3 regions of the Syntrophotalea acetylenica genome follow, and region 2 is predicted to be linked to each of the others. Evidence: riboswitches for the same ligand, from Rfam matches in the RefSeq annotation. Region 2 holds a riboswitch; each other region holds the start of a gene.

Region 1 (6,804 bases), 1.1 Mb from region 2:
TCTTCAAGTCGCTGGATGGTGCGTGTCAGGGCGGAGGGACTGAGGTTGCAGGCCTGGCTGGCGCGCCCAAAATGAAGCAGGTCGGCCACCGTCAGAAAAATTTCCAGTTCACGGATGTCCATTCTCTCTCCAGATTGCGTGATATGCAATACTGTATTCATAACAAATCAATTTACGCAATAGGCAAAATCAGGTATTTTTCCGTAGACTCTGGCGATTTTGACCTGCATGCAAACCACCGGATAAAGGAGAACAACGATGGGACAGAATTATTTCAACTCGCTGCCGCTGCGTCGTCAGCTGCAGGAACTCGGCACCTGCCGTTTCATGGAAGCCTCTGAATTCACTAACGGTTGCGAATACGTCAAAGGCAAAAAGATCGTCATCGTCGGTTGCGGTGCCCAGGGCCTCAACCAGGGCCTCAACATGCGCGACAGCGGTCTGGATGTCTCCTATGCCCTGCGCAAAGGCGCCATCGAGCAGAAGCGTCAGTCCTATCTGAACGCCAGCGAAAACGGTTTTGCCGTCGGCACCTACGAAGAAATGCTTCCCACCGCCGACATCGTCATGAATCTGACCCCCGACAAGCAGCACACCAGCGTGGTCAACACCGTCGTGCCGATGATGAAGCAGGGCGCGGTGTTCAGTTATGCTCACGGTTTCAATATAGTTGAGGAAGGGACCCGGATTCGCAAGGACCTGACCGTTATCATGGTCGCTCCCAAATGCCCCGGCACTGAAGTGCGCGAAGAGTACAAACGCGGTTTTGGCGTGCCGACCCTGATCGCGGTGCACGGCGAGAATGATCCCAACGGCGACGGCCTGGAGATCGCCAAGGCCCTGTGCTCCGCCCAGGGTGGCGATCGCGCCGGAGTACTGGAATCCTCTTTTGTTGCCGAGGTCAAATCCGACCTGATGGGTGAGCAGACCATCCTTTGCGGCATGCTGCAGGCCGGCAGCCTGCTGTGCTTCGACAAAATGGTCGCCGAAGGTATCGATGCACCCTACGCCGCCAAACTTATTCAGTATGGCTGGGAAACCGTCACCGAGGCACTCAAGCATGGCGGCATCACCACCATGATGGACCGGCTCTCCAATCCGGCCAAGCTGGTAGCCTTTGAGCTGGCCGCCGAACTCAAGGACATCATGCGTTCCTTGTTCGAGAAGCATATGGACGACATCCTGTCCGGTGAGTTTTCCCGCACCATGATGGAGGACTGGGCCAACGACGACGTCAAGCTGCTGACCTGGCGCGAGGAGACCGGCAAGACCGCCTTCGAGCAGACCGAAGGTGCCGGTGAAATCTCCGAGCAGGAATATTTCGACAAGGGGATCCTGATGGTGGCCATGGTCAAGGCCGGCGTCGAGCTGGCCTTTGAAACCATGGTCTCTTCCGGCATCGAGCCCGAGTCGGCTTACTACGAGTCGCTGCACGAAACGCCGCTTATCGCCAACACCATTGCCCGCAAGAAACTTTACGAGATGAACCGCGTCATTTCCGACACTGCCGAATATGGCTGCTACCTTTTCAGCCATGCCTGTGTGCCCCTGCTGCAGGATTTCATGGCCAAGGTTGGCACCGATGTTATCGGCAAGGGGCTGTCCGTTAAGGACAACAGCGTCGATAACCGCACCCTGGTGGACGTCAATGCCGAGATCCGTGCTCATCTCATCGAGGAAGTGGGCGAGGAACTGCGTGCCGCCATGCAGGGCATGAAAGCCATCGTTTAAACGGATATTCTCCTGGAATGTCGTAAAAAGGGCGGGCCGCGCATCTGCGCAGCCCGCCCTTTTTTGCAACTGGTGTCTGACAAAAATTTATTTGCGGGGCTTCCCCCGTGGTTTGAACGGAACCTTTTTTTGGGGGGCGGCTGTATCTTTTTCTGGCGCGGAATTTTGTGCCCTGGCAATACTCACCGAGATCTGGCGGTTGCCGATGCGGGCTTCGTCAAGGCATAAAACAGCCTCTTTGGCTTCGGTTTCACTGGCCATTTTGATATAGGCATAGACGCGGTCCTGGCCGCTTCGGGTATCCGTTCCCATATGGATATAGGAAACCTTGCCTGCCACCGAAAACAGTTTACGCAATTCTTCCTCGGTCATTTCGGCGGGTAGGTTTTTGACATACAGATCTTTGCTCATGATGTGCTTTCCTGAGTAAAAGTCCTAGATTGCGTGGGTGTTTGTCCCATTGACTACCGGTTTTCATGCCCCTCGCGATTGTTTGAACGCCCGGTGTTGGTTACGGCATGCCGTCCGTCGGTTCATGGCGCGGTGGATGAGGCGATGGCAGCGCGGCAGGCACGGCATCGGAAGATATTGTCCCGATAGCAGGGCATTAGCAGATTCGATTCGATGCGCCCGTTGCCCATGCAGGTTTCCGGCCCGGCAAGCCCCTGGCATGCTACATCAAACAGCAGCGGACGGATGAATTTATCGAAAGTTACCTGTTGTTTGGCTGTTAACAGGTCGATATCGCCATCGTTGTCCAGGAGAAAAGTACCTACTCCGAGGACGGTTCGGGGTAGATAGGTCGTGTCGGCCACGACGGCTTTTATGTAATCTGTGTCGATGTAAATCAGGTAATGGAGAAGGTCGAGATCGATGTCTTCCATGGTGGTGCGCTCCGGATGGTAAATTTCGATTAGGGCAGTGCTCCCGCGGCATCATGAGCCTAAACGCGCCCAAATGCCAGTTTTTTTTGATCTGCGTGGCCTGTCCCTTGCCGCGGAAGCCGATCTCCGGCGGTGCCGCGGGGCATATGCCGGTGCGTTTTTATCGCTTGTCCCGTTTTCGGTGTGCGTAGCGGGCCAGGGCCTCGGCCAGGCGGCGCTCATCTTCCTGCGTCTCTACGATCAGGTCAGGCACCTTGGTTGGACAACCATTACTGTCCAGCGCCACAAAGGTCAGGTAGGCTGACGCCGTATGCCTTACTTCGCCGGTCATGACATTTTCGGCTTCAACCCGGACGCCGACTTCCATGGATGTGTTCCCGACCCGGTTCATGCTGGCTTTGAGAACGATCAGATTGCCAACGAACACCGGGCAGTGAAAATCGAGCCTGTCAATGGATGCCGTGACGATGTTGCGGCGGGTGTGGCGCATGGCAACCACCCCGGCGGCATTGTCGATCAGCTTCATGATCGAGCCGCCATGGACGTTGCCGGCCGGGTTCGCATCGCCCGGCATGGCGACCTGGGCCAGCACGACGCGTGACTGGGAAACTTTTTTTGGTTGATGAGGCATTGTCGACCCCCTGCGTGAATAAGGATGCACGAAAGCAGTATACCTCAACCATGAAAAATCCGTGAGGCCGGAACAGGCTGAAATCCATGAGTTCCAGAATAAAAATGCGTTGTGGTTAAAAAAAATAGCCAAATAATATAAAAATTATCTTGAAATGTTTTCCGGAATGTATAAGGATCTGATTCAGGACTCCCCCGGTCACTAAACGTTCCCCCTCCCCTGAAGCTTCATACCGTTATCGGTCTCCGAGCCCGTCACCCTAAAAGGGTGTACCTCAAGGATGGCGGGCCGGCAGGGTTTCGCTGGAAACGGCGGGGCCTCCCTTGTGGAAAGGAGATGCGTCGAAATTGCGCAAACTCATCGGAGTAAGGGAGAGAAATCATGTTAGGTGGGTACTGGCAGAAAATCGCGGTAATCGATTTGACCACGGAAACAGTGGAATATCTCAGGCCCAGTGAAGAAGACCTGAAAAAATTTATTGGCGGCAGCGGACTTGGCGCCAAGCTTCTGTACGAAAACACCAGGGCGGGTATCGATCCGCTGGGACCGGAAAATGTACTGATCTGCATGACCGGGCCGTACAACGGGACCAAGGTGGCTCAGGCGGGACGCTGGGAGCTGATTACCAAGGGACCCCTGACCGGCATTTACCTCGAATCCGACTGCGGGGGGAAATGGGGCGGCGCCCTTAAAGCCTGCGGCCTTGACGGTCTTATGGTCAAGGGCAAGGCCAAACAGCCAGTGTATATCACCATCGTCGACGACGATATCCAGATCAAAAAAGCCGACCAGCTGTGGGGTAAAGGCACCTTTGAAACCGACAGGCTTCTCAAGGAAGAGCTGGGCAAAGGTTCCCAGGCCATTTCCATCGGACAGGCCGGAGAAAAATTGGTCAAGATAGCCTCCATCATGACCGATGGTCGCGAGGGCCGCACCGCGGGGCGCGGCGGCGGCGGCGCCGTCATGGGTTCCAAAAATCTCAAGGCGATCGCTTGCAAGGGCAGCAAGAATGTCCCCATTGCCAGGCCCGAGCCTTATGAAGAAATGATTCAGAAATTCCGCGAAAACTTCAAGGATGTCTACGATGGACCGCTTGGCACCTACGGTACATCCTGCGCCGTGGAAATTTTCAACGATGTCGGTGACCTGCCGATCAAGAACTGGCTGTGGGGCCATTGGGACAAGGCTGAAAAGGTTTCCGGCCAGCACCTGGCCAAGACCATTCTCAAAAAGCGTTACCATTGCGGCAACTGCTTGATTGGTTGCGGCCGTACCGTGGAAATCCCTTCTGGTGCGTTCAAGATGGAGAAGGGGGGCGGTCCCGAATACGAAACCCTTGGCATGCTCGGTTCCAACTGTCTGATTGATGATGTGGAAGCCATCTCCAAGGGTGCGGAATTCTGCAACGATTATGGCATCGATACCATCTCCGCCTCCGCTCTCATCAGTTTCCTTATGGAAGCCTGGGAGCATGGCATGATCGACGAGAGCGACACGGATGGCCTGGAGATGACCTGGGGCAACGGCTTGGCCATGGTCGAGATGATCAGGAAGATCGCCCTGCGCGAAGGCATCGGGGATCCCTGCTCCCAGGGCATCCTGGAAGCCATCAAGCGGGTTGGCCCCGCCAGTGCGGAATTCGCCGTTCACGTCAAGGGCATGGACTTCCCCGCGCATGACCCCCGCGGCCGCGGCGGTCTCGGCGTTGCCTATGCCACCTCCAACCGGGGTGCCTGCCACATGCAGGCCTATAACCAGGACTTCGAGGGAGAAGGCTGCCTGAATATCGCGGACCTCGGCTACGACGCCCCGATGCCCCCCTATACCAATGAAGGAAAGGGCAAGTTCGTTGCCGACATGCAGAATTTCATGAGCATGATGGATTCGCTGAAACTCTGCAAATTCTCCGTGTTCGGCGGTATGACTGTCGGGCCCATGACGCAGTTTCTCAACCATATCGTCGGCTGGGACCTCACCAACGAGCAATGGATCGAGTGCGGCGAGCGGATTTTCAATATGAAACGTCTGTTCAACACCCGCGAGGGGGTCAGCCGCAAGGACGACACCCTGCCGCCGCGTATCCTTGCCAGCCCCCGCCAGGGCGGCTCCGGCGATTACGTGCCCGACCTGGGCTACCAGCTGCGGGATTACTACCGCGCCCGCAACTGGGACGAGTGGGGTATCCCCACTCCGGAAACCCTCAAGCGGCTCGGCCTTGACCAGTATGATTACCGCAAGGGCAAGCGCACCACCGAAAATCAGCGCTGAATCCTGGCGGGCCCCAGGGCGACAGGGCCCCTGGTAAAGATGTCGAGAACCGGAAAGGAAGAACATCATGTCGATGTTTGTTATCAGCACCGACGCCATCCCTGAAGGGGAAACCATGTCGCTGGTCGCGTTGCTGCGAGCCCATGATCTGAGTCCCGCGACCGTCATGGTAAGGGTGGATGGGAAGGTGATTCAAAAGCAGCAGCTCGAAACCCTGCAGGTCGCCAGGGGGACAGCCGTCAAAGCATATCTTTTTGTTGGCGGCGGCTGATTCAGCGCCAGCGCCGCCATTTTGGCATTGGCGGTGAGAGTTTCTTGGTTTTGAAGCAAGGGGAGGGGATTTGCGAGATTTCATGCCCCTTGCCTCCTTGGCGAAGGTGTTGCCCCGTGCGCATCTTCGCCACTTTTTTATCAAACGCCTGCAAAACGTACTCTTGTCGAAGCGGCATCAAGGAGGCGACTTTTTTTATCTGAGAAATAGCCATATATTTGAAATATTCATTGACACGCGACGCGAGGCCGTTTATGCTGTTTTCACAACGGGTAAAAGATCTTTCTTTGTGTTGCTCCATCATGGCCCGTTGCGGCGGGCTATGATGGAGATTTGTTGCATGGCGGCAGAGCAGGCACGTTTTGTCTCTGAGGCCGTGCATCGGCCAGGAAGGACGTTGTCCCCGGCTGTAGCGCCAAAATAGTGTATTCCCCTTTTTGATGACGTGTCCGGAAAGGTCAGGCTGTTGCATCGGGATCTTCAGGAAAAAGAATTTTTTTCCAGGCATGCCCTGGGGGTAGTGCCGGTGTTAAAAAAAGCCACCGTCGGGGTTGCCGGCGCCGGCGGGCTGGGATCAAATATCGCCGTTGCCCTGGCCCGCTCAGGAGTCGGCAAGCTGGTGGTCGCCGATTATGACCGGGTTGAACCGCACAATCTCAACCGTCAATATTATTTTCGCGATCAGATAGGCATGTACAAGGTTGACGCACTGAAAAGCAACCTGGAGCGCGTCAATCCGTTTTCAGAATATGAAATGCACAACAGGCTCCTCGACAAAGAGAACATCCCGCGGATTTTCGGTAATGTCGATATCCTGCTGGAAGCTCTGGACAGCGTTGATGCCAAGCTCATGCTTCTGCAGAGCTGGATTGCTGCCTTTCCGCAGCAACCGCTGGTGATGGGCAGCGGCATGGGAGGGTATGGCGGCAATAACGGTATGGTGTCGAAACGGCTGTTTGACAAGGTTTATGTCTGTGGTGATGAAAAAACCGATGTGGCCGTCTTCCCGCCGATGGCGC
Region 2 (6,804 bases):
GGCGATGCGGGCCGTGAAAAACCACACCAGCATGACTCCGGAAGCAACGGGCGCGGATCCAATAGAAGTTACCGGGCCGCACAAAACCTTTTGCAGGATCTGCGCAACGGCCTTATCTCCCGGGAAGACCAAAATCTATGGCGATCGCGGTGCAATCGTCCTGGGGTGGATCGGGAGCGCCGAATGCTGCGAGGGCACCGAACAGCTTGTCGAGAAAATCGGTGTGGCCGCCTTTGTGATGGCGCATCAACCGTTCGAGCCCCGGCATGCCAAAAGCCTGCCCCCGGGGATTGAACGCCTCGACCAGGCCATCAGTATACAGCAGGAAACGGTCGCCGCGTCTGAAATGGAAACGGGCTTCGGCAATTTCCGTGTGTTCGAAATACCCCAATGGCGACCCGGTGGCAGCAAGATGAATGAGTTTGTGCCCGCGCCTTACCAGGGGTTGCACCTGACCATTGTTGATATAGCGCATTTCCAGCGTGGCAGGATCGATCACCCCGTAGAACAGGGTAGTGGAAAAAAAATGATCGAGCCGGTGGGAACGCCGGGCAAAGGAAAACAGAAAATCGTTGACCCGGGAGGCCATGTCCACAGGATCGCAGTTGTCGGCGGTGCCGCGATGTATGAACCCGTACAAAAGCGACATGATCACCGATGCCTGCAAACCATGACCGGTGACATCTCCGAGAAAGATAACCTCGCAGCCGTCGGCGAGCGGTATAAAATCGAAATAGTCGCCGCCAAGTCCACGGGCCATGCGGTTCTCGATACCGATACAGCACCAATTGCAGTGCGGCGACCCTTTGGGGAACAACAGTTGCTGAACCTCACTGGCCAGATCGAGATCTGCCTTGCTATGGAACTGCGTGGTCATCATCTCCGCCCTTGATTGATCCGCCCCGAGTTGAATCGGGCGCGCAACGCCGAAAGAGAAACGGCCGGCTCCCGCGGTCAAAAACCGCAACGACTGCCAGGCCGCCCTGTGTTTATTCTACCGCAATCCAGGGCGGTGATCAGCCCGGCTTGTCACTACCGAAATCCTTGAGGTTGGCATCCAGCAGATGTCTGGGCTGCACGTTGCCCAGCGCGCCGACAAGACTGCTGCGCAGATGCGGGATTTCCTGCGCCAGCTGGCCAATCAGCTGTTTCATACGGCGGCGGTTAAGGTCGGTGCGAACCTCTTCAGGACAACCGCAGGGAATGCTGGGCAGGTCGTTGTTCCGCGCAAAAGCGGCAACATCGCTTTCCTCCACATAGACCAGCGGGCGGATCACCGTATGTCGGCCGTTGTCCGCCAGCAGTCTGGCACTCATGGCGGCCAGGGTGCCGACAAAAAACTGATTGAGCAGCAGCGTCTCGATGAAATCGTCCAGATGATGCCCCAACGCCAACTTGTTGCACCCCAGCCGATCGGCTACCGAATACAAAGCACCCCGCCGCAACCGGGCACAAAACGCGCAAACAGACGACCCGGGACGCAATTTCTCCCGGATAATGGCAGCGCAATCGGTACGCTCCATGTGGTAGGCGAAGCCGTGCTCCTTCAGATGCGCTTCCATGATATCCGTACGATAACCGGAAAACCCGGGATCGACATTGACGGCAACCAGTTCGTAACGCACCGGCGCCCGGCGCCTCAAGCTGTCGAGAATATGCAGCAGGGTCCAGGAATCCTTGCCGCCGGATACGGCCACCGCGATTCGGTCCCCCTCTTCAATGAGGTTGAAATCCCCGATGGCCCTGCCGGCCAGTTTTTTTATCTTGCGAAACAGCTTATCTTCGACAATCGGCAAAACAGGCTCCTTCGTAGGGTTTGAATAGGCTGTTTTACGGCATTTCGCCCGGCAATGCAAGTCACTGCCAGGCCGCGCAGGGGATTCCGGCATGCGGGGCCAACAATCGAAGCTTATGAAAGATGGCGGATGTTAAAAAAAATGCCGCCCGGACCAGGGGTCCGGACGGCCAGAACAGGTTTCGGTGGTACGACAGGAAACACAAGACAGCCGGGGCAAAGGGGCCCACCCGGAAGGGCCCCCCTGCCTCGACCTGGCGAAAGCATCAGGCTTCCGCTTGTTCAGAAATTCCAGAATTCATCGATTTCTGCGTCGGTGAAATCCCAGATGGCATTGTGCGGAGGCACTGTCTCAAGAGAAAAGAACTCGGGCAGGCGGTCATCAGCGTTGCTCATGCCGGCGGCCAGATTGAATTCATGCTCCATCTTGAGAATTTTCTTGCCCAGCGCGACAACGCCGTCATTATCCAGCTCAATGCCGAAACGGGCGGCCACCATATCATTCAGCGCTTCGGCGCACTCGGGAATGTCGAGCATCGGGAAAGCCACGAAAACGCACATGCCGGTGCTGTCGATGACGGCAGTGCCGATCTGCAGATTGCGTGACAGCTCAACCTGGCCTTCCTTGCTCAGAGGATCGACGAAACCACCACATTTGAGAATATTGGTGGCGATGCAATAGCCCGAGGTATGGTCAGCACCCATGGTCGAGGTCGCATAGGTGATGCCGATGCCCTTGACCGAACGGGGGTCGTAGGCCGGGATCCCCTGATTTTTGACCACCGGAACCCGGGTCAGTCCGTAGGCTTGTCCGACCGAACCGGTACCGTTGCCGATAATGTGACCGAGCGGCGTGCCCTTGCCGACCTCTTCGCGCAGCAGGCGGATGGCCCCTTTACCGTCCCCCCAGGGGATGATGCCGGCCTCCATGACCACACCCATGGTGACCACGCCCTCGATGGAGTCGATGCCGATGTCATCCATGATATTGTCACAGGTAGCGATATCGTCCAGATCCTGGATGAGGCAGTCGGCGCCAAGTCCCCAGATAGTCTCGTACTCAAAACCGGAGGTAAGATAGTTGCCGTCCTTGTCGTTGTAGACCTGCGAGCACTGGATCATACATCCGGCATGGCAACCGTGCTTGGGGTGTCCCTTGCGCTCGACGATGGTGTCATGCATGGTCTCGCCGGAAATCTTGTCGTGATGATCGCACTGGCCGTAACGGAAGTTCTTGGTCGGCAGACCACCTGCTTCATGAAGGATATTGACCAGGATGTTGGTGCCGTAAGTCGGCAGCCCCTGACCGGAAACGGGATGATCCAGCAACGCCTTGGCAAACACCTTGGCGGCTTTTTTGAATTTCTCGGGATCGGCAATTTCGACCTTGCCGGCGCCGGTACCGTCGACGGTGATGCACTTGATTTTTTTGGAGCCCATGACCGCGCCCATGCCGCCCCGGCCATGAGACCGGATTTTGTGGTCGGGGTCCTTCACCGAAATGTTGGCCGCCGCCATGCGCTTTTCGCCGGGGATGCCGATGGACATGACGCCGACCTTGTCGCCAAAACGTTTTTCCATTTCAGCGATAACGGCGAAGTTCTGCATGCCGACCACCTCGGTCTCTTCGTGGATGGTTACGCCGTCCTTGTCCACGTGCAGCCGATACCATTTATCCTCGGCCGGACGGCCTTCGATAATCATGGCATGGATGCCGAGCTTGGCGAACTGCTGGGCGGTGGTTCCGCCGGAGTTGGATTCCTTGATGCCGTAGGTCAGCGGGCTTTTGCCGCCACAGGACATACGGCCGGAGTTGGCGGCCGGCGTGCCGGACAACATGCCGGGCGCAAACACCAGCTTGTTGTTGGGTCCCAGAGGATGGCAGGTCGGGACAACCTCGGATGCCACGATAGTGGTGGTCAGGGCACGACCGCCGAGGGTTTTCCATTCGGCCGGGACTTCCTCCGTCTTGACCGTCAGATCGGACATGTTGACGCGAACGATGTGCATAAAATCTTTCCTCCCCATGCGATAAATAAATGGAACGGAATTCCGGGCATATCTCCTTTCCAAGCGCGGGAGGCACCGCCGTTTCCAGCGGAACCCTTTGGCCGCCTGCCCTGGGGGCCTTCCCCTTAGGCAAGACTGGCTCGGAGACTGGCGCACATTGAAACGATCTCCGGCATCCGCAACGGCAGTTAAACACATCGGGACCAGATATATCGTTCGGGGGTTTTATAGCACAAGGAGCATCGGCCCGACAGGTGATCAATCGGGGATTTTAAGGGTATGAAAGCATACCCGATCAAACATAAATACGCCGGATAACCTGTTCGATGGTGTATACATTGGCGGGTCACATGCAGCCCATGGGAAGATTTGCCAGGCAGGCGAACAATGTTGCTCAGCCGGCATCTTCTTGGCCGGCAGAGACACGACGTCCGATAAGATAGGAGTGCAGGTTGACATTTTTGCCGCGCAGCCCCAGCTTGCGGCGGATGTTTTTCCGATGGGTCTGTACCGTTTCAAAGGCCAGATTCATGGCTTCGCAAATATCATTGGTGGAGCATCCGGCCTGAATGAACTGGCAGATGCGCATTTCGGTTCTGCTCAGTTTCATCAGCCCCGCATCGAGTTCCGCCGCGGTACCGCTGGTCAGGCCGATGAGCTGCTCCCGCACCAGGTCGATATAACTGGAGCGGATGGCCTCCGACGGTTCACTGGCAATGCGTTCCAGCGCCGGCAGCAGATGGGAACGGATGCGTCGCGCCAGGTTCTGCTCGAATTCCTTGCGCTGCCCGTCGACGCTCTTCATGACGTTGCGCAAGGTAACGTTCATCTCTTCCACCTGCTGTTTTTCCAGCCGCAGACGTCTTTCGAGGGCTTTCTGGCGGGAAATGTCCCGCACGATCACCGGCCAGAACAAGTGCCCGTCGATCTCGACGCGGGTTACCATAAAACTGGCCGGAAGCATGCCGCCGTCACAGCGCCGCACCTGCATTTCGGCGCTCATGCTCGATTCGCCAGACAGCGCCGCGACACAGGACATCAGCGTCCAGCGGCCGTGATTATCGATCAGATCCCTAAGATCCCGGCCAAGCAGTTGTTGCGGGTCGCAACCATAAATCTGGCCGGCGCGCTGGTTGGCTTTGACAATCCGGTAAGCGTCGCCAAGCAGCACAATGCCGTTGCCGACGGACTGAAAGATAAGGCGTAGCATTTTCTCGGAATTGGCCAGAGCCTGGGTCCGCTCCGCGACCAGCTTCTCGAGATGCTGACGGTTGTCGACCAGCCAGGTGATATCGTTGAGGATAAGGATAAATCCCCTTGGCCCGTCGGCATGGGGCGCATAGGCAACCAGCCGCAGATTGAACCACTGCCCGGACCGCGAAAGAAAAATCTCATGGTGAGTATCCGGCGCATAGGCGCGCAAGGCTGCCTCCAGATCAGCTGCGGGCAATTCGAGCAACTCCCAGAAAGGCACGCCACACCATGCATATTCGACAAAAAAATGCTCGGCGGCGGGGTTGAGCTGAAAAACCATTCCCTGATGGTCGGCGACCATGACCAGGTTGGTGGTGGCGGAGAAGATGCACTGCAATTGATGAAATTCAAAATCCTGCAGAAGGTTCTCCCCACCGGTCTGGTCGTGCCTGCCCCTTGCTCCGGCCTCATTCTTCGCATTCTGTACCATCTTCTCTGCCCTTTCTTGCTTCCCTTGCAGCCCCCGGCAGCATATCGGGAATCGTTCCGGACCGCAAGGCCCCGGGCCGTTGGCTGCGGCAGTTCCAGGCCCGACTTTTTTATTGACAAGAGCCAGACAAACATAAATAATTTGCCCTTAGCTGTTTCTTATTATTTACATCACACTTCTGATAATTTTCAGGTATTTGTTATTTCAAACTCTCGCCGCCCCACATGCCCCGATGCCGGGATGACTGCCATGAAAGATCCGGACAAACTGTTATGCATTCTGCGCCGCGATGGCTTCATCCTTGGCGGCAACCAGGCGTGGAAGCTCTTTCTCAAACATAAATTCGACCACCCTCCGCCTGCCTTCCTGCACGATATCCTGCTGCCCGAGCAGGAAAATCGTTGGCAGCGCGTTCTTGAAAAACTTCGCCGCCTGCCCGGCACCTCGGCGCTGTTCGCCTGTCGGGACCGGAGTGGGCAGGTCCGCTATCTCCATGGCCGCTTTTCAGCCGGCATGCCGGTTCTGCAATCCGCCATCCAGGCAAGTTTCCGCGATATCACCGCCCGCTATCGCAACAAACAACTGTGCCGGCAAAACCTGCGGACACTGGTTCGAATGGCGGCGAACACCCGCACCGCGGTGGCCCTGCTCGACGAACAGGGCCAGGTACGGCACTGGAGTCGGCATGCTGCCCGGCTTTCCGGATACAACCGATCCGAGGTGTATCGGCACCAGTTGCCGGCCATCCTCGCCCCCGAACAGCCAACGGCGATTGCACCTCTGCAAGTCGCCACGGAGCCAAACCGGAAAACGACCGCTTTTACGGAAGGCAGCCACACGCTGGTCTGCCGGCGCAAGGACGGGACGGTCAGATCCTTTGACTTCTGCGTCGCGCCGTTTTCCACGGGGCAGCGGAGCTATACGGCCGTTCTTTTCACCGAGACCGCGCAAATTTCCGTCAATCCCGGAAAAATTCCACAGCTTGCCTACTACGATCCCCTGACGGGCCTGCCCAGCCGGGCACTGCTGAAAGAACGTCTGCAGCAATCGCTGGCGGAAGCCAGGCGTTTCAAGCATCCGCTGGCGGTGCTGTTTCTGGACCTGGACCACTTCAAGCAGGTCAATGACAATCTGGGCCACGCCGTCGGCGATCAGGTCCTCAAACTGGCGGCAAAGCGTCTGCAGGACTGCCTGCGCGGCAATGACACGGTTGCGCGATTCGGCGGTGACGAGTTCATTGTAGTGTTGTCCGGCTTCCGTGAAGCGGAAAACATGCCGGGAATACTGCGAAAAATATTCGCCAGCCTGGCACCGG
Region 3 (6,804 bases), 290 kb from region 2:
TGCCCACTGGCATTGCATAAAAAGGCGAATGTTAGAAGTTCCAGAGCTCGTCGATTTCAGCCGGGGTGAAATCCCAAACCGCGTTGTGGGGCGGGATCGGCTCGTATTCGAAAAACTCGGGCAGGCGGTCGTCTTCTTTGGTGAAACCGGCCTTGGTATTGAACTCCTTCTCCATTTTCAGGATCCTGGCGCCCATGCCGACGAAGTCGTCAACGCTCATTTCGACGCCGAAGCGGGCGGCGCACATATCGACCAGTGCGGGCAGAACTTCGGGGATGTCCAGAGCGGGGAAGGCCACGAAGATGCACATACCGGTGCTGTCAATGGAGGTGGTGGCGATCTGCAGGTTGCGGGACAACTCAACCTGGCCGTCCTTCTTCAGGGGATCGACAAAACCGCCGACCTTGAGGATGTTGGTGGCGATGGAGTAACCGGCGGTATGGTCGGCACCCATGGTCGTGGTTGCATAAGTGATACCGATACCCTTGACCGAGCGGGATCGTAAGCCGGGATACCCTGGCCCTTGACGACCGGAACGCGGGTCAGGCCATAGGCCTGGCCGACGGAGGCGGTGCCGTTGCCGAGGATGCGGCCCAGCGGGGTGCATTTGCCGATTTCCTCGTTCATGATGCGCAGGGCTTCCTTGCCATCGCCCCAGGGCAATACGCCGGCGTCCATGGCGACGGCGAGCAATACGGCGCCTTCGATGGAGTCGATGCCGATGTTGTCCATGGCGTTATCGATGCGGGCGCAGTCGTCGAGGCTCTGGATCAGGCAGTTGATGCCCAGACCCCAGACGGTCTCGTATTCGAAACCGGAGGTGATGTACGCGCCGGCTTCGTCAACATAAACCTGGGAGCACTGGATGATGCAACCGGCGTGGCAGCCATGCTTGTGGTGGCCACCGCGCTTGACGATGGTGTCGTACATGGTTTCACCGGACACCAGGTCATGGTGTTCACAGGTACCGTACCTGAAGTTCTTGGTCGGCAGGCCGCCGGCTTCGTTCAGGATGTTGATCAGAACGTTGGTGCCGTAGGTGGGCAGACCCTCGCCGCTTACGGGGTGATCGAGCATGCCTTTGGCGAAAACCTTGGCGGCGGCGCGGAATTTTTCGGGATTCGCAATTTCAACCTTGCCGGCGCCGGTGGCGTCAATGGTGATACACTTGATTTTCTTGGAGCCCATAACGGCGCCGAGACCGCCGCGGCCATGGGAGCGGATCTTCTGGTCGGGGTCCTTCACCGAGATGTTGGCGGCGGCCAGGCGGTTTTCGCCGGGGATGCCGATGGTCATGACGCCGATTTTGGTATCGTATTTGGCGTTCATGGCGTCAATGACGTCGAAGTTCTGCTTGCCGACCAGCTCGGAGGCGTCCTCGAAGGTCACGCCGTCCATGGTGACATGCAGGCGGTACCATTTGTCATCCTTGGGCTGGCCTTCGATGATCATGGCCTTGATGCCCATTTTGGCGAACTGCTGAGCGCTGGTGCCGCCGGAGTTCGATTCCTTGATGGTGCCGGTCAGCGGGCTCTTGGCGCCGGCAGACATGCGGCCGGAGTTGGCGGCCGGGGTGCCGGACAGCATGCCGGGAGCAAAAATCAGTTTGTTGTTGGGGCCGAGGGGATGGCACTGCGGGGGAACTTCCTTGGCCACGATGGTGGAAGTCAGCGCACGGCCACCCAGGGTGGCGTATTCGGCGGGGACTTCCTCGACCTTGCAGGTAAGGTCGTTCATGTTTACGCGCAAAATTTTGTTCATTGTCTTGCTTCCTCCCAATTTTGCTTTTCTTGGAATGGTTCCGGGTGAAATCTCCTTTCCAGAGAGGGAGGCGCCACTGTTTCCAGCGGAACCCTTCGGCCTGTCGCCATAAGGACCTTCCCAGTAGGCAGCGAGGCTCGGAGATCGGAATTTTGCGTCAGGTGCTGATGCTGTTGTCAAAGACTTTTTCCAATTTGTTGACTTATAACACAAAATAGAACGAAAGTTCAATAAGGTATGCTGTATACATTTCCAAAATGGTCATAAATTCTCTCCAGAATTTCAAAACACATTGAAAACATTATTGAAAAAAGTTTTTGGGAGGAATTGAAACGGCGTGGTTTTTTGGCTTGTTTCCAAGGGTTGACAGGGTTTTTGACTAGAGCAGCAAAAACAGGATGTAGCATAGCAGGCCCGTTGCCAGAAACAGAGGCGCAAGGTCGAAAGGCGCGGGGCGCGGGGGCAGATCGGCGGGGGTTGCCGCCGTGGTGCCGATATTGCGCAACAGTTGCGAAGCGACGTCATCGAGCGATTCGCCGGTCAGCTGGATATAGGAGCCTCCGGTGGTTTCGGCGATGGCCCGCAGGGTCCGGGCATCGAGTCGGGTTTTGAGGGGGATATCCTCGCTGTCCGTGAAAAAACCGTCGATATCGGCGGCGCCTTTGCGTCGTATGGGGATGAAGACATCCCGTTCGCGGCCGATGCCGATCGTAAACACGGGGGGCGGGGGCGCGTCACGCGAGGTGATGCTTTGCAGGATTTCTGCCTGGTTGTTTTCGGTATCTTCGCCATCTGTCAGCAGAATCACTGCACGGGCGGGGGTGCCGGTCTGGCTGGCAGCCATCAGTATGCCGCTGTCGAGTGCGGCTATCAGGTTGCTGCCCGATTCGGTCAGATCGCCGAGATCGGTATGCGTCGCCATATAGCGCAGAAATCCGTGATCGCGGGTCGGTGAGACGACTTCGATGCCGTTGCGCGCAAAAAAGAACAGACCGACCTTTTCTCCCTCCAGTCGGCTCAGCAGCGTCAGAACCAGTTGCCGGGCGGCATTCAGGCGGTTGGATACGGAGGTCACCGCCGGTTGGCCCGATAGCCGTCCGACAGCCATGTCTTCGGCGAGCATCGATTTGCTGACATCGATGCCGATCGCCAGCACCAGATTGTCGCTGATGTTTCCCTGCCGCAGGACGGTGATGGCGGGGCCGGCCAGTGCGGCTACCATTCCAGCCAGCCCGAGCAGAGGCAGCAGGCAGCGACCATAAAGCCTCCAGGCTCCCCTGCCGTTACGATCGAATCGAAACCGATGCCGCAACCGCTCCAGAAACCGCTCCGTGGACCAGATGCGCCACGCAACGGGGACAAGCAGCAGTAACAGCCAGAAACAGTGCGGATGACTAAAGCGCATGGCGTTGGCCTATTTCTCCACCCTGGTGTCCAGGGGCACGCCGGGCGCGAAGCCGGCCACATCCGGGATGAACGCCTCGAGTTGTTCCTGCACCTCGGACATGTTTTCCTGGGGGATTTCACTCAGGCCGATGCGCCTGTATTCACCGAGCCCGACGATAAGTTCCAGGTTCCAGCGTGGTATTGCCCTTTGCAGTGACGTGCTGCGAAGACCGTCGACGAGATCGATGGCGGTTTTGTAATCGTCAACGGCGTCGGACAGAAATTTTGCCGCCTTGCGCCCATCCTGTTCGAAGGCCAGTACGCTGTAGGCCAGCATGACCGAAACGTTCCCCTTGAGATTGTGCAACTTCCATTGCATGGGGGCAAAAAGGGCTTCGGGGTTTTCCAGAGCTGCTGTGCAGCTGTCGCGTAAAGCGAGCAGCTGTTCGTGAAAAGTTTTCAGATCCTGCTGCTGGGAGACGGCCAGATAACGATTGTTGAGGGCGGCGGTGATCTGTTTGAAGTCGTCGACACGGGCTCGCCATGTGCGCGCCAGCAGGGCATACTCGGCTTGCGGCAGGGACAGTCCGGATTTTTCGGCATCGGCAGTGATTTTTTCAAGTTCGGCCGCGGCGGCGGCGTGTTCTTTGATGCCGGACACGCTTGCCAGGCGCGTGTTGAGCCTTTCCAGAGCCGTGTGATGCTGGACCTTGCGCCACAGGCCGACGCCGCCAATGGTCACCAGCAGCAAACCGGTGAGGCCGATGGTGGCCAGGATGAAGGGGATCGCGGGTTGATAACGCCGAAGAATATTCGAAAAAAGAGCCATGATGCATTCCTCGCAGTGGTCGGCGGAAAATTTTCCCTGGGAGACGCGCCGGCAACGGTCGGCGTGTCATGGGTCCAAAGTGCCATTTACAGTTTGCGCAACCCCGGTACGCTGCGCAGCAGCAGATGCAGGATGGCAAGTCCAAGCCCCAGAAGGGTCAGTGGCTGCCGCAGCCAGCGGGGTTGCAGGGTAATTCGCGTCAGGTTGCGGTTGGTCTCCAGAATATCGATTTCCCGGTAGACCTCCTCGATCTGTGTCTGGTCCAGTCCCCTGGAGGTGACGAAAATGCGCCCGACGGTGGCTTCGCCCGCCGCCGGTTGCATGGCTTCCTCCACCGCCTGATCGACTTCGCCGCCAACGGAAATAATGTAAAACCGCACGCCGACCGCTTTCATCAACGTGATGAGGTTGACCAGGTTCGGCAGGCCGCCGTGGCGCACATGGGCACGCTGGGTCGGCTCGATGCGCCCGTCGGTGAAAAGGATGACGGCCATGCCCCTGCCGAGCGCGGCGTCGCGGATTTTCCGCGGGATATCGAGCAAGGATCCCGGTTTTCCGAGCAGGAATTCCCGCATGCCGGCAATCTGCTCGACGGTCAAGCGGTTTTCCTCGGGCAGCATGGAAAAAAACGCGGACAAAGACAGCCATACCGCTTCCGAGGCGTTGGTGCCGCCCCCCGCACCGAGTTCACGGTAAATCCGCGAATGGTTTCTGCTGCGCACCAGATCGAGTTTGGCCTTGAGCAGTTGCTTGTCGAAGGTCAGCGGCGCCAGCAGTTTGGCATAGCTGGAAAAGGCGATCAAACCGATGTAGTCGTCGTCGCGGCGCATATCGACAAACGAAGCGATGCCATCCAGGGCAAGGTCTCCCAGGGTCTGGTCGGAGTAGCGGCTGACCGGACGTTTCATGGAGCCGGACAGGTCAAGGGCCAGGAATATCCATTTCGATTCGATGAATTCTTCCATCGTTTCGCGAGAGTAGCCGGGATTGGCCAGGCTTGCGACCAGGCATGTATACACCAGGGCGAACAGGATGCCGTTGTAGTTGCGTTTCCAGAATCCGGGCCGCAGTTGCGCCATTTCCGGGGGCACCGCGGGAAATGGCAGCTTGCGTCGCGTGCGCCGGCGCAGCCACAGGAATCCGGGCGCCAGAAAAAGCAGCAGCAGCGCCAGAGGGTACTGGAGTTGCAAATCAGCCATGGTGTTCTGGCTCCGGCTCGTCCGATGGCTGAGCAGGGCTGGCCAATCCCTGCAGGGTCTCGATAAGCCATCCCGCCCGTGCCGTCAGATCTTCCGGGATACCAGCGGTTTCCTGAGCCAAGCTATGGTCGATACAGGCAAGCACCTCGGAGGCGGCTTGCCGGGCAGATGCTGGAAGGGTGGCTTCGATGCGGCGCAGGAATGACACGTGACTGCCCCCCTGGCGGTCCATGGCGATTCCGGAAAATTCAGCCAGGTATGCCTTGAGGGCCACGCCGAGCCCGGCCAGCGCATCCCGGCTTCCATGTTGACGAACGGCGGCAATCGCGTTGTCCACATCGGTTTGCAGCTGATTTAAAACATGGTTTTCGGGCTGTATGTCCGCTTCTTTCATATTTTTACGCCACCACCATGTTGCAACGGCGGCCAGCCCGGACAAAAGAAGGCCAACGGCCAGCAGCGTTATCTGGAGAGTGAGGGAGCTTGTTGCCCGGCGGGGTCCGGGCACTGTCAGGGGGCCCGCGGCAGCGACCTGCAGATCGAACCCTTCGGTGCTTTCCGGGATCATGGCGGCGATGCGCACCGGTTCTTCGACGGTTTTGATCAGCTGCACCTGGCTTTGAGGCGCGCGGCTGTCGATGTAATAGACGGGGATGCCGGGGATGCTGTATTCGCCGGTGGCGTAGATTCTGAGTTTTCCGGTGATGCGGATGGGGCTGTGATTCAGGTCTATGGCGCTTAACGGCGCGTCATAGCTGATGTCGTACAGATTGTGGAAGATCCCCGATGGCTTGAGATTGAGGTTGGCGATGGTGCTCGATTCGATTTTAATGCGTTCGGTGAAGCGGATTTCCAGGACGAACGGAATCGGGGTGCCTGGAGTGGCGCCGTTCATGCCGAGGGAAAAACGGACGCCTACCGGCGGAACCAACGGCATCAGCAGCGGCCGGGCCTGCTCCACCAGAATGTCTTCGGCAAGCAGGTTGGCGCTTTCCCAGACGCTTTGCCGACAGGGATCGATGGTGACCTGCTGCCGGCTGGAAACCGGGCCGTCACCGTCGGCCGTTGCGGCGACAGCTTGTAGCAGTGCCTGTCGACGGCGCGCGTCGCTGGCGGTTTTCCAGATGATTTCGATCTGTTCCAGAGGGGCGAAGAGGCGGTCGCCGATGTTCCAGGCCGGATGCGCGTAACGTACCATCCGGTCCTGTTGCAGGCGGGTCAGCAGACTCTGATAGGCTTCCTGGGACAGGTCGCGCCTTAATCGGTAGGCGGCCGTGGACGGAGCCCGCAAGGGATCGTACAGGATATGGCTGAAATATTCGCCGTACCGTTCATTGAGGGTGTCAAACGAAGGGGGCTCGACGGTCGGGCTATCGATGGCCTGAGCCTCGCCGGCGATGTCGGGACCGCTGTCCGTGGTTTCCGGTGCCGTGTTTTCCGGTGCGGCAGGTGTGATGCTTGTATCGGCGGGGACAGGGGCCGGAGATTCGACCGCGCTTCCGGCCGGGGCCGGGCCGCCATCGGCGAGCCGCACCACCAGCCATTTCAGGTCCGGTCGGGGTAGCACGCGCCGGCCATCTTCGCCATAGAACCACACATCGTTCTGGTAATCGGACCAGACACGTTCAA

What was found. Region 2 has a riboswitch for molybdenum cofactor ahead of A6070_RS12355 (aldehyde ferredoxin oxidoreductase C-terminal domain-containing protein). Riboswitches for the same ligand answer to the same signal wherever they lie in the genome.
Region 1: it holds a riboswitch for molybdenum cofactor, as region 2 does, so the genes downstream of both, A6070_RS02695 (aldehyde ferredoxin oxidoreductase family protein) here and A6070_RS12355 (aldehyde ferredoxin oxidoreductase C-terminal domain-containing protein) in region 2, are expected to answer to the same signal.
Region 3: it holds a riboswitch for molybdenum cofactor, as region 2 does, so the genes downstream of both, A6070_RS13770 (aldehyde ferredoxin oxidoreductase C-terminal domain-containing protein) here and A6070_RS12355 (aldehyde ferredoxin oxidoreductase C-terminal domain-containing protein) in region 2, are expected to answer to the same signal.

Annotation. Positions count from the first base shown of each region.
Region 1 covers NZ_CP015455.1:575,836-582,639, forward strand. The annotation lists gene ilvY (HTH-type transcriptional activator IlvY) at 1-122, opposite strand, end outside; gene ilvC (ketol-acid reductoisomerase) at 259-1,731, shown strand; gene A6070_RS02680 (RNA recognition motif domain-containing protein) at 1,819-2,142, opposite strand; gene A6070_RS15770 (hypothetical protein) at 2,265-2,615, opposite strand; gene A6070_RS02690 (acyl-CoA thioesterase) at 2,776-3,246, opposite strand; molybdenum cofactor riboswitch at 3,478-3,596, shown strand; gene A6070_RS02695 (aldehyde ferredoxin oxidoreductase family protein) at 3,628-5,514, shown strand; gene A6070_RS02700 (ubiquitin family protein) at 5,582-5,785, shown strand; gene A6070_RS15285 (hypothetical protein) at 5,787-6,257, opposite strand; gene thiF (sulfur carrier protein ThiS adenylyltransferase ThiF) at 6,252-6,804, shown strand, end outside.
Region 2 covers NZ_CP015455.1:2,634,668-2,641,471, forward strand. The annotation lists gene A6070_RS12345 (PP2C family protein-serine/threonine phosphatase) at 113-880, opposite strand; gene ttcA (tRNA 2-thiocytidine(32) synthetase TtcA) at 1,017-1,796, opposite strand; gene A6070_RS12355 (aldehyde ferredoxin oxidoreductase C-terminal domain-containing protein) at 2,078-3,805, opposite strand; molybdenum cofactor riboswitch at 3,842-3,963, opposite strand; gene A6070_RS15460 (PAS domain S-box protein) at 4,200-5,489, opposite strand; gene A6070_RS12365 (putative bifunctional diguanylate cyclase/phosphodiesterase) at 5,739-6,804, shown strand, end outside.
Region 3 covers NZ_CP015455.1:2,929,656-2,936,459, reverse strand. The annotation lists partial or broken gene A6070_RS13770 (aldehyde ferredoxin oxidoreductase C-terminal domain-containing protein) at 32-1,737, opposite strand; molybdenum cofactor riboswitch at 1,797-1,916, opposite strand; gene A6070_RS13765 (vWA domain-containing protein) at 2,141-3,166, opposite strand; gene A6070_RS13760 (hypothetical protein) at 3,176-3,976, opposite strand; gene A6070_RS13755 (vWA domain-containing protein) at 4,063-5,175, opposite strand; gene A6070_RS13750 (hypothetical protein) at 5,168-6,804, opposite strand, start outside.